DNA from 2 places in the Paenibacillus sp. FSL K6-2859 genome. Region 2 is predicted to be linked to the other one. Evidence: predicted binding sites of a transcription regulator. Region 2 holds the regulator's gene; the other holds the start of a gene.
What was found. Region 2 encodes Rex, which represses fermentation and respiration genes when NADH is low (regulators of the CRP and FNR family bind a similar motif). Its sites were predicted from a motif close to TTGTGAAATATTTCACAA; they were not measured.
Positions count from the first base shown of each region.

Region 1 (6,220 bases), 2.0 Mb from region 2:
AAATTATACGTTTTCATCGGGGCTGAAGATGCTCCGAATTCCGCTAGAATTTTAGCTCCAATGCTATCAAGCTCCGCTGTTGTCATACCTGGAGTTACTTTCTTTTTCATCTCGGCGATGGTATGTCCTACTACTTTCCCTATGGCTTTTAGCCCTTCTAAATCTTGTATGGTATCACTCGTCATCTATCACACATTCCTCTCACTTCTGGTATGAATCACTTGTCTAACTTCTGAAATGCACTTCCATTCCACTGAAAAATATCTTCCATCTGTTTACCCGCTACATTATCGTAATAACTTCTCTTGAAGCTATGATCATCCACTTTATCAAGCTTTATCGAATACCCCTTAGGACTGCTGATAAACAAATCAGAGTCTGGTTTGGTCTCTAATTCCTCTATACTGTTATTTTTCCTAAGCGTAAACAGCTTATAGAAGTAACCGTTACTGGATCCGTACTGACCAATCGTAAAATCCGGATCACCGTCGCCATTATAATCCTCAAATTGAATTTGAAAAAAATCATTAAATATTAAGGGGTCCTCAAAATGTTCGCTGAGCGGAAAACGATACAAAGTTCTTCCTTGATCATCGATAAGCGCAAGCCCAAATCGGCCACTCCAATTCCTTCCCATCAACGGACCTGGTATTGTCCAATCCTCACTGTAGGTTCCATCTAAAAGCTGCAGATCCAAGAATTCGGCTCTAGTAGTGACCGAAGAGAGGTCATTATGTGATATTGTTACTGGCCCTTTAACCTTGACCGGAGACTCCAACGACTCCGTCTGTTCAATGTTCGCCTTATCTGCTGCCCCAAAAATGAGTTTCCTTAATCGGTCCGAATTCTTCACCGGAATAGAGTAGCCCTGACCACCATTCTCGGCTGTAGTAAATACTCCTCTATAGCCGGGTTCATCACCTATTGCTATGTAATAATCCTTCGAGTAGCCATCACCGTAAACAAGCTTCATTTTAAATTCAGGAGCCCAATCCAGCTCTCCCAACAATTTATTGCTCTTGTTCATAGCTTCCGCAAGTGTCTTAATCAGAGTGGAGTCCTTCAGCATCAGGGTCTCAGAATATTCTGATTGGTCAGCTTGATTCTGATCACTGGTTGTTACTGAGGTTAATGACACTCCGGTGATCCACCTGGCATTTATGAAGCCCACATCATTCTTACATCCACTTAACAACGTAACCACTACCAACGATACAACACACAGTAAATGCCTAATGCGGACCGCCTCCAAGAAAAGAAACATAATCCAATTATAACAGCGTCCATAAATATAAAGAAATCGGCTTTCCGAACCGTTACAAGCATAAACGCTTTCGCATCCCTATAGGGGCGACAAGTGTTTATGCGAGAAATATAAGGATAATTTATAACATGGAACATATAAATTCTTATATTTTTAAAAAAAAGACTATAACCTGCTCCTTTAATGAGTGGTTCTAGTCTTATAGAATCAAGTAAATATGTAGTGATACGATCAGACGATTAAGCTTGAATTGCGCCTACCGTCTTAAGCCAAGCCTCTGCAATAAGCGCATGACCCGCAGGTGATGGATGTACTCCATCCGGAGCCCAATAAGCAGGTTCTGCTTTCACGGATGCCGCAGCAAACAGGCCATCCAGCGGAACAAGCAATGCACCATATTCACGTGCCAGTTCACGAACAATGTGAATTTTAGGGTCCAGATCCTGGCGCCAGGTTTTACGATCTTCTGGGACAGGCAACACGAATGGCTCGATTAAGACTAATTTAGCAGCCAGCGAATGCTGCGTGCGTTCGATCAGGTCACGATAGGCAGCTTCAAATTGTTCAGGCGTTGTTTCCTGACCAGAATCAAAGCGGCGCCAAGTGTCGTTAATCCCAATATATAAGGATACCCAAGTCGGCTTCAGATTCAGGCAATCCTTCTCCCAGCGTTCCTGCAAATCTACTGCACGGTTTCCGCTAATTCCACGATTATAAAACGTAAGATTCTTCTCAGGATATAAATGCCCCAGACGAGCGGCGATCATCAATGCATAGCCTACACCAAGCGATGACGCATCTTCATAATTGCGACCCCAATCCGTTATACTGTCGCCTTGAAACAGAATGACATCGTTTTGTCGGAATAACATCACGTAATCCTCCCCTATTTCCACTGTTAATATTAGCCAATATAGTATATCAAAAATGATTACTACGTACCAGGACAATCATTAACAATTCATGGTAGAAACCACTAGAGATCAACAAAAAAACCTGCTCTATTTAGAGCAGGTTTTCCAATAATACAATTAATAAGCTAAGCTAAACAATCCTTTAATGTGAGACAAGTAACGAATATTACTTGCTTCCTTCATCAAGGTTGCAGGCAAGCCTTTTAGCGGTGTTGAGCTAGCACCAACAATGGCTACACCGTCTTTACGACCCAAGCTGGCAAGCGTACCTGAGTTGATCGGACTAAAGGATTCAAATGATTTATCCTTCAAGTATGCATAAAGATTGTACCCGATCAATTCACCCATTTGCCAAGCGATTTGTGCAGTTGGTGGATATGGACGACCATCTTCGGCAAAGACAACAGCGCTGTCGCCAGCAACGAATACATCCTTGTGAGATGTGGATTGCAAGAATTCATTTACCGTTGCACGACCACGGTTCACTTCAAGACCGGATTCACCAATCAGTGGATTTCCTTGTACGCCGCCAGTCCATACGAAGGTGTTAGCAACAATTTTTTGACCATCTTTCAAGTCAATGACATTATCCGCTACATTCGTAACAGGTAGACCTGTCAAGAATTGAACACCACGTTTTTCTAAGCTAGCCACTGCACGTTCGATCAGTGCATCTGGCAATACTGGAAGAATCTTAGGACCTGCTTCAACGAGCATCAGTTTAATTTCTTTAGGATCTACGCCATATTTCTTAGTGAGTGTTGGCAACACATCAGCGATTTCACCAACAAGTTCAACACCTGTTAAGCCACCGCCGCCGATTAGGATGCTTGCATCTGCTGGATTCTTAGACTTCGCATATTCACGGATACGCTCATCAATATGACGATGAATTCTGTTAGCATCCGCTGCCGATTTCAATACCATACTGTATTGCTCAAGACCTGGAATGCCGAAATAAGCCGTAGTGCTTCCAAGACCCACAACTAGAGCATCATAGGACAATGTCACACCATCAGATAGTGTAATTTGTTTGTTCTCAACAGAAAAAGAGTTAACCTTTGCGATTTTCAGGTCGATATCTTTGCCGGCAAAAAGCTTAGCCAGTGGCATAGCAACAGCACCCTCTGCAACACTACCCGCTGCAAGACGATGTAATTCTGTAATAATTTGATGTGTAGGATATTGGTTAACGACTGTAATTTTAGCTTCGTCTTTCTTCAGGTACTTGCGTACAGTTAAGGCGCTTAGTAGACCACCATAACCTGCTCCTAGAATGACAATATGTTTAGACATGATGTTTCCTCCGTCCTTACGAATGAGATATAAAAAATATTATTTCTGCTGACTGCGTTCGCCGGCGACTTGAAGATAAGCATTTACAAAACGGAAAAGCTTCTGTGCTTGTGGATCTTTAAGCATCTTCATTAGACCAAATACACCGATCACTTCTTTGCTTTCATTCGCACGATCTTGCGCTTCGATCACTGTAGCTGCCATATTCTTCGCCGAATGCACCACAGGTTCAGCAAGTTCTTTAATTGCACTTACCGTATCACTTTTCAAGACTTCATCCGCAGCGACAGTTTGAACAAAGTCATATGACTTTGTGAGCACGCCGGCAAGCTCTGTTAATTTTGGCAACTGTTCCACTAGAACCGTTAACGATTCCTGAACTTCAGGTTTCAATAGCTGCTCCAGAACATTCATTTGTTCTTGAGTGACAGCTAATTTTGGTGATTCTTGTTCAGGGGTTGTTTGAGTGATTGTTTCTGACATATCCGAATCTCCTCTGCAAATAAGCTTTGCTGCTTAGTAGTAATAAAAAAATAATAACTTGTGACGCCATATTTCTATTATAGCACTTATCAAGTTATAAATGTCACAAAGTTTTTGAATTTCTCTAAAGTTTTGTGATTTTTATTACATTAAAACGGGATAGTTAAAATTCTTGATATCATTTATACACATTTGATTGAGTAAATGCTTATTGAGTAAATGCTTATTCAGTAAATTCATTCAGATTCATTTCCGCCTTCAATATAACGGATACCAAATCCGGATTCTTCTTCGGAAGCAACCTAAAATAAAGTGAACGAAGGAAATTCTTTGTATTCACACGAGCCACATACTTGTTACGACTTCGCGGCCACCCTCCGCATTGTTCCAAACTTCCGATCCAATCCACTATAGACAGCTCTGCAAGTAAATGATGATCTATCATTGTAGCTACAATCGTAGCGATCCGTTCATCCTCTTCGTCGCTAAATATGTACTGATCGTTGTAAAGCATCCTTTGGATGACTGCCAGAACCTCTTCCCGGATCGTTGCATCACTCTCTGAGCACAGTACCAGTTCATCCAAAGCATCTGCGCCATGGGCCGCAGCGTGTGCCCAGCCTGCTTCAGGTGTAAATCCTCGTAAATCTTGTTCTTCCTCATAATATCTAATTAAGGATTCCTTCACATTTGTAAACGCAGCGCTATCTAACAACCCCTGTTCCCTATGCCGCTGAAGAATAAGCGCAACGACCAGTACAGAAAATGTTCTGGTGAACACAGCCGGATCGTCCTTACTGCCAATGTGATAGAACAAATGCTGCTCATCAAGAAGAATCAGGAGCAGCTCACGAAGCTCCGCATCACTAAACCATTGTTTCTCGTTAATCCATTTGTAGAAGGTGGAATAGATCAAGTCATCACGTAGTTCCGGCTGTGGATCTCCTATATACTCAAGCATCAACTTCACATAATCCCTTAATTGCTCCCCACTTCTAAGCTCGTAATCGTTCTCTTCAATTCTTTGCAGGTCTATTATCAACTGCGCTCTAATATCGTTCAACATTCTCACCCTTTCATTAATAAAAGCAATTTAAATTTTTCATATCCTAATATCCTAATTTACATCCCAATATTTTACAACGTAGTATTTATTCTTCGACACTCCAAAGTACTTCGATAGCTGAATGTAAATGAAGTGAATTTAATCATTGACGAATATAATTAACTGTGCTATTTTGAGTTAGTAACTAATAGTTAGTTCATTTATAAATATCACCTATTTATAATTAACAAGCAAATACATAACATATGGAGGAATAACTCATGAGCACTTTTACAGATTTAATTGAATCCCGCAGGTCTGCTATGAATTTTGTTGAAGGGGTGAAGATCCCTCAGAATGAATTAGAGGAAATGTTCTCTTACGCTAGATTGGCACCATCGGCTTATAATCTTCAACATACCAATTACAAAGTGGTTTCTGATGAGAATTTAAAAGAGGAGATTCGTAAGGCGGCTTACGGTCAATATAAAATACATTCCGCCTCAGCGGTAATTGTAGTACTCGGAGATAAACAAGCTTATTTGAAAGCTCCAGAAATCTACGGTGGACTTAAAGCTTTAGGGGCGATGAGTCCAGAGGATTATGATGCAGAGATTGAAACGATTAACAATGCTTACGCAGGAAAGGATGCTTTTCAAAGAGATGAAGCGATACGAAATGCCTCCCTGTCTGCCATGCACTTTATGCTGATTGCCAAAGATAAAGGCTGGGATACCTGCCCGATGATCGGCTTTGATCCGGAAGCCATTCAATCCACTTTAAATCTACCCGATCATATGGTACCGGTTATGCTGATTACAATTGGCAAAGACAAGAAACATAAAATCAGACCACGTGGCTATCGTAAGCCGGTCAATGAATTCGTTGAATTTATCTAAGGGTTACAGGAAGATATCGATAGATATAACAAAAGCGTTTCATCCGATATTGAAGTTCGGACGGAACGCTTTTTTTACTAAGGATGAGGAGCTTAAACCTCTTCTCCACTACTTAGCATACTGAAGAATTGCAATCGCTGCTCGTTCCCGTCGTTCGGCGCTCTCACTAACAAGAGCTTCCTTCAAAATATCGAGCGCCATTGATAATGTCTCTTCATCCACATGCACTCGATTAATCACCGCTTGCTCTGAATCAGAAGAACCTGTAATCCACAGATCCACACGAGCACTAGGCATCGGCCCCTTATACTGTTTAACT
Region 1 is NZ_JBBOYU010000001.1:2,749,503-2,755,722, reverse strand. It holds gene map (type I methionyl aminopeptidase) at 1-185, opposite strand, end outside; gene MHB64_RS12005 (hypothetical protein) at 218-1,138, opposite strand; gene MHB64_RS12000 (SGNH/GDSL hydrolase family protein) at 1,504-2,136, opposite strand; gene MHB64_RS11995 (NAD(P)/FAD-dependent oxidoreductase) at 2,296-3,474, opposite strand; gene MHB64_RS11990 (DUF1641 domain-containing protein) at 3,514-3,957, opposite strand; gene MHB64_RS11985 (DUF2785 domain-containing protein) at 4,181-5,020, opposite strand; gene MHB64_RS11980 (nitroreductase family protein) at 5,284-5,901, shown strand; gene MHB64_RS11975 (hypothetical protein) at 6,010-6,220, opposite strand, start outside.
Region 1: MHB64_RS11990 (DUF1641 domain-containing protein) is a predicted target of Rex. The motif match lies at 4,090-4,107, and genes of this name have one in related genera.

Region 2 (6,220 bases):
CGTCAATTTCGTCTATGAAAATAATAGCGCTTTGTTTGTTCTCTTTAGCAGCACGGGTACGTGCATCCTTAAACAAGTCACGAATACGGCCAGCACCGACACCTACATACATTTCCACAAATTCACTGCCTGATGCAGCTACGAATACTGAGTTTGTATAATGGGCTGCCGCTCTAGCCATAAGGGTCTTACCTGTTCCTGGAGGGCCTGTAAGCAGAATCCCTTTCAAAGGACGAATCCCAAATTTACTGATTTCCTCATGCCGGATCAAGAAATCGAGTGCTTCACGGAGCTCCTGCTTTGCATTGTCTTGCCCACCAATTTCTTCAAAAGTGAGTTTTGAAGGTCCTTCCTTCTTGCGTTTCTTTCCAGCACCGGCGTTCACCGTAAGCCCGCCACGTAAATGAGCAATGATAAGTAGTGCAGTAAGCATCCCAGCTGCTATAACTATAGGGAATATATTAATACCTAAAAAAGCCATGAAAATAAACAGTACAGGAATAAATCCGATTAAAATTTCTTTAAGGTATTTAGGCATTATTCCATACCCCCAAGGTCGCAGGTTTGCGTGGTAAAATTATAAATTTGCTTTCTTTCCCGTTGCTCAAGCTTACATACACGTTTGTGTCGTCGATTTCAGTTGTTGCTATCACATCTTTATAGTCGGTATTCTGCTCTTTCAATCTATCAAGTTCAGCAGGTATAAGAGTATATTTACGGCTCTCCATCGCTTCAGCTACAGAGAACAACGCTTTATCCCAGTAATTATCCAATAATTCACTGGAGTTTTGCTCCACATCCAGTTTAAGTTTACGTCCCTCAATCACTGATTTTCCTTCTTTGGAAACATACGATACCAGATCACGTAAATTCGTGCCCGGCTGTAATTCAAGTTTCAAAGTGACCTCATCACGGTTAATACTAATATGTGAAGTATTCACTCCTTCATAGCCTGATACTATCTTTTGGAGTGGTTCCTGTAAAGCAAACTGACGATATAAAAAGAATCCTCCGAATAATAGCGTAGCGGACAGTAGAGACGTTATCAGTACAGGTACAAGACGTAATTTCAAGAAACGTCCTCCTCTCAAAGATGACAAAACGATAAACAGGATGATCCAAAATCACAGCCGTTAATGCTCATCAGAGCCTAACGTTCTACTACTACTCTTCTAATTACAAACAGTAGTATATCACAGGTGTATATACGAAAATGATAAAAAGTGTGAATATATTTAAAATTTTATTTTTTAAATATTTCCATTTCATCAAAAATATTGATTTATTTCGACAAAAACAGGCCTTTATCTCTAATGAACAGGCCTATTTTCGTATGCGGCTTTGACGACAATATAAAAAAACTACTCTTATAGTATATCACATTACGTATACTTTTAGTGTATCAATCTAATATGTTATATAAAAACAAGCGAACCATAAATAGTCCGCTTGTTTCTCCTAAAGTAATTTTGTTTAACTTAGCGGCTAGGTAAACTGTATCCTTCACCCATTCGAGCCCCATCTGAGAACCGATAAAATTGATAATAATACCGACCGCTTTGTTTATAAAAAAGCTGCCAAGCATACTCTCCGTTATACACCCCCGGTAACAACCGTTCAATGCTAATATCCGGGAGATCGGCTTTTATAAGACTACGCATTTTTTCTTCAGAGGTCCCTTTACTTAGTTCCTCGGCGAATACTGCGTCGGCGCCTTCGGCAAACTTCCCATCTACAGTAAAGCGTACCCAAACCATCAACTCAGTCCCGGATTCATTCTTCCCTGTTAAGACCCAGTAGACTGCATTTTCATCCCACACGGATTTCTGTGCTTTAGTTACCTCTGTTAGACCCGCGCTGGTTTTGGCGACATCCTTAGCGATATCTCGCTCGTTCCATTGATCTTTCATAATATAAGCATAGAACTGGATGAGTCCGAACAGAAGGAGCAGAATCAGAACTGACCCCAGGAGGATCCATTTTTTCCTTTTCTTCAAGGTACAGCTCCCTTTCTAGTAATATATCTTTTTTGATTATATAACACACCCGTGTGTTTATCCAAAGTTTCATATCTCGTTCAATGATCTAATGATCAGAAACACAAAAGGCTGTAACTTTGCAATTGCAGAAAGTCACAGCCTTTCAGTTATTTGTTATGATTTAGACTATCGTTTTAGCAGTCCATCAAAGGCTTCTTGCGCCTTACGACGGATGGCTTCCTCATCTAGCGTTACACATTGTCCATGTTTAACAACCTGTTTACCATTCACCCATACATGCTCAACATCCTTGGCACTGGCAGAATAAACAGCGTGAGACAACAGATCTGTGTGTGGGAGCAAATGCGGCTGGTCTATATCAATAGCAATAAAGTCAGCTTTCATACCTACAGCGAGTCTACCCACATCATTTAAAAAGATAGACTTCGCGCCATACTCCGTAGCCATACGTAGAGCTTCCGGAGCCGGAACAGCCGTAGGATCACCACTTACACCTTTATGGATGAGTGCTGCAAGACGCATTTCTTCAAACATATCCAAATTATTATTACTTGCCGCTCCATCTGTACCCAGTGACACCTTCACTCCGGCCTTTAGAAGATCCGTAACTCGAGCAACTCCACTAGCCAGCTTAAGATTGCTTCCAGGGTTATGGGATACACCTACATCATGACGAGCCAGTATCTCGATCTCTTCATCATTCAAATGAACACCATGAGCGATTATAGACGGACGTGTGAACATTCCAAGCTTCTCTAAATGCGCTACTGGCCGCAGTCCGTAATCCACCACATTCTGCTCCACTTCGCGTTTCGTTTCGGACATATGGGTATGCATCGGTAAATTCAAATCATGAGCCGCCTGCACAAACTTAACAAAGAAGTCTGGTGGGCATGTATATGGGGCATGTGGCGAGATCATTGTCGTAATTCTACCTTCAGCCTTACCATGCCAGTTACGCGCAAAAGAAACCGCTTCCGCAAGCTTCTGATTTTGTACTTCTTCTGGACATAGACCGATTACGCCTCTCATTAATACGGAACGAATACCTGATAATTCGACGACCTCCGCTACTCGGTCCATATGATCATACATATCCAGGAAGGTTGTAGTGCCACCTTTCAGCATTTCAAGTACAGACAAGGAGGTTCCCCAGTATACATCTTCTCCGGTGAACTTCTCTTCCATCGGCCACATCTTCTCCTGAAGCCACACCTGAAGCGCTAAGTCATCTCCATAACCACGAAGCAATGACATTGCGGCATGGCCATGCGTGTTTACCAGACCTGGCATAAACAACAGACGACTGCCATCAACAACTTGCACATCGTCTTCTATTAAAGGCTCTTCTTTTCCTATGTAAGTGATCAAATCATCTTCAATAGTCATATATCCACTAAGAACCGGCTCATCCGTTCCCGGAGTAAGAAAACGCCCGCCCTTGATAATCGTTTTATTGCTCTTCATTTCTGCTTTCTTCCTTTCCATCCTTCAAATAATAAGCAAGGCTTTGCAAATCTGTTGTAAAATCAGCAGCATGAACCCGGATATTCGATGGTGTTTTTAGAATCACTGGTGCAAAATTTAAAATCGCCTCAATGCCAGACTCAATGAGAATATCCGCTACATTCTGCGCTTCTGAATCAGGTACTGTAATTATCCCAATTCGAATACCTTGCTCACGAACCGTCTGACCAAGCTCCTCCATCGGTTGAACGGTAAGTGAGTTGATTTTCCGCCCTACCTTAGGCGCATAGGAATCAAATATAGCGGTAATCTTCATAGTATCTTTCAAATAAGCATTATAATTAGATAATGCATGTCCAAGGTTACCGGCACCCACTAAAGCCACATTCAGTTGTTGATCCAGCTTCAGAATATGACGGATTTTCTCAATAAGATAAGTTACGTCATACCCGATACCTTTTCTGCCGAAATCTCCAAAATAAGCTAAATCTTTGCGAATTTGAGCGGGATTCAAATCAAGTTTCTGTCCTAGCTCTTGAGAGGAAACGGTTAATATTTCACGTTTCTGTAGATCATTTAGGAAACGTAAGTACACAGGAAGTCTGCGAACAACGGCTTCTGATATTTTTTCCGATTTCATAATTTACCTCCTAATGTAAGTAATATTCTTTACTAACCTTATACTAATTCGTGTACCTCGTCTCAATGAAGAGCGGTATTCTTATACCGCCCTTCATTGTAGAGTGATTAATATGATCGATGACGTTCTTTTTAAGAAACGCCTCCGTCTTCCAACCACTCCGCTATACGAGGAACCATTTGATCCGTAAGCATATGCTCCATTTTTGGGCCAGGCAACGAATAGAGGAAATATTTCCCATAGTGAGATTCGATCACCCTGGTGTCATACACAATAACAATACCCCGATCTTGCGCTGTCCGCACCAGCCTTCCAAATCCTTGCTTAAAGCGAATAACCGCCTGAGGAACAGACAACTTCATGAACGGATTCTTTTTCTGGGCTTGTAATAACTCAGACTTCGCTTCCGCTAGGGGATGGTTTGGCGGTTGAAACGGGAGCCTCACGATGGCCAAGCATGTTAATGCTTCACCCGGAATATCAACACCCTCCCAAAAACTGCTTGTTCCTAACAGTACAGAGGCTGCACTGTCCTGAAAACGGCGGATCAGCTTGCTACGGCTGCCCCCCTCCACGCCTTGACCCAGCACCGTGATCTCTTGTGAGGCTAGAGCCTCTTTCAAAGGATCGTAAACCTGGCGTAGCATCTTGTAAGAAGTAAACAGGACAAGCATCCGCCCGCGTGTTGTAGTCGCTGCTTCTGCTAGTGATTGTACGAGTGTATCAACAAATCGGGCATCGCCCACACTGCCCTTCACACTAGGGAAATCCCGTGGAATAACTAACAGCGCCTGCTCCCGATACTTAAAAGGAGAAGGCAGGAGTGATGTCATCAGACGCCCCTCTTCCGCAGCTTCATTAAGTCCGAGATTATCAATCATAAACTGGAACGATTTATCAACAGAGAGTGTCGCCGAAGTTAGCACGATACTTTTCTTTTTGTCGAAAAACAGCTCCTTAAGCTGAGTACTGACATCAACAGGAACGGCATACAGCTGTAGCGATTTACTGCGATAATTTCCATTCGCCTCCAGCCAATATACTACATTCTCATCGTTTAATCCCATAAAAAACCGTACTTGCTCACGTATTGAAGCTAAATCCTTAAATAAGCCGCTAATATCGGTAACTAGACTATCTGAGGAAGATTGACCTTCTTGATCTCGCATTTCATTAAGCATTTTATCACCTTTACGGATAATTTCGCTTAATGTCAGATTCATAGTATTCTCTAAAGCAACCAATTCATCCCAATCTTTCGGTTTACGGGTAGGAAGTAGCCGCATGACTAACTGGCCAGCTTCTCCCGCTGCTGCATCGCTGCGTTCCGGCAAGAGGCTGAATAGTTTATCACTAAGCAGATCCCAGGTTTCTTTTATGGTAAGCAGGTCCGGATAGATTCTATCGATCACTCCGCTCCATTCAGAAGCTTCCTCACTGCCTGATGACTGAAGCATTTGGCGAAGCGTAGGAAGTTGGCCATTTCGACTATCCTTATAAAGACGCGATAGTGTATGTGCCACCGTGAAATGCTTCATATGCATGCCTAAATGCTTGCCAGCCACGTCCTCCAGATGATGGGCCTCATCAATTACAAGATGTTCATAAGCCGGAAGTAGCTGGTGCCCAGCCTTAACATCTGCGAAAAGCTTAGAGTGGTTCGTAATGACTACGTCTGCAATACCAGCTTCATGCTTTGCCCGATGGTAATAACACTTACGGAACCAAGGACAGGAGCGCCCCAGACAAGAATCGGTATCGCTAGCCACCGTCTCCCAGAAATCTCCTCCACGACCGCTTAAGTTGAGCTCTTCGTCATCTCCTGATTCGCTTTGCGTCAGCCAAACGATCATCTGAGCCGCAGTAAGCGCATCTTCCCTCGGACTGACAAAGTCTTTTTTATTAATTTTATGTTCGAACTTACGAAGACACAAATAATGCCCTCTGCCCTTAAAAATTGAAGCTTTAAATGGAAATGGAACTACCTGTGTTAATAAAGGAATATCCCGCTCACGCAATTGATCCTGCAGATTAATAGTATGAGTGCTGACCATAACTTTTTCATTCGTGCGAACGCTTTGGTATATGGCAGGCAACAAATAACCAAGTGATT
Region 2 is NZ_JBBOYU010000001.1:4,710,306-4,716,525, forward strand. It holds gene MHB64_RS21055 (AAA family ATPase) at 1-538, opposite strand, end outside; gene MHB64_RS21060 (hypothetical protein) at 531-1,073, opposite strand; gene MHB64_RS21065 (cell wall elongation regulator TseB-like domain-containing protein) at 1,479-1,997, opposite strand; gene MHB64_RS21070 (amidohydrolase) at 2,166-3,467, opposite strand; gene MHB64_RS21075 (redox-sensing transcriptional repressor Rex) at 3,454-4,107, opposite strand; gene dinG (ATP-dependent DNA helicase DinG) at 4,239-6,220, opposite strand, start outside.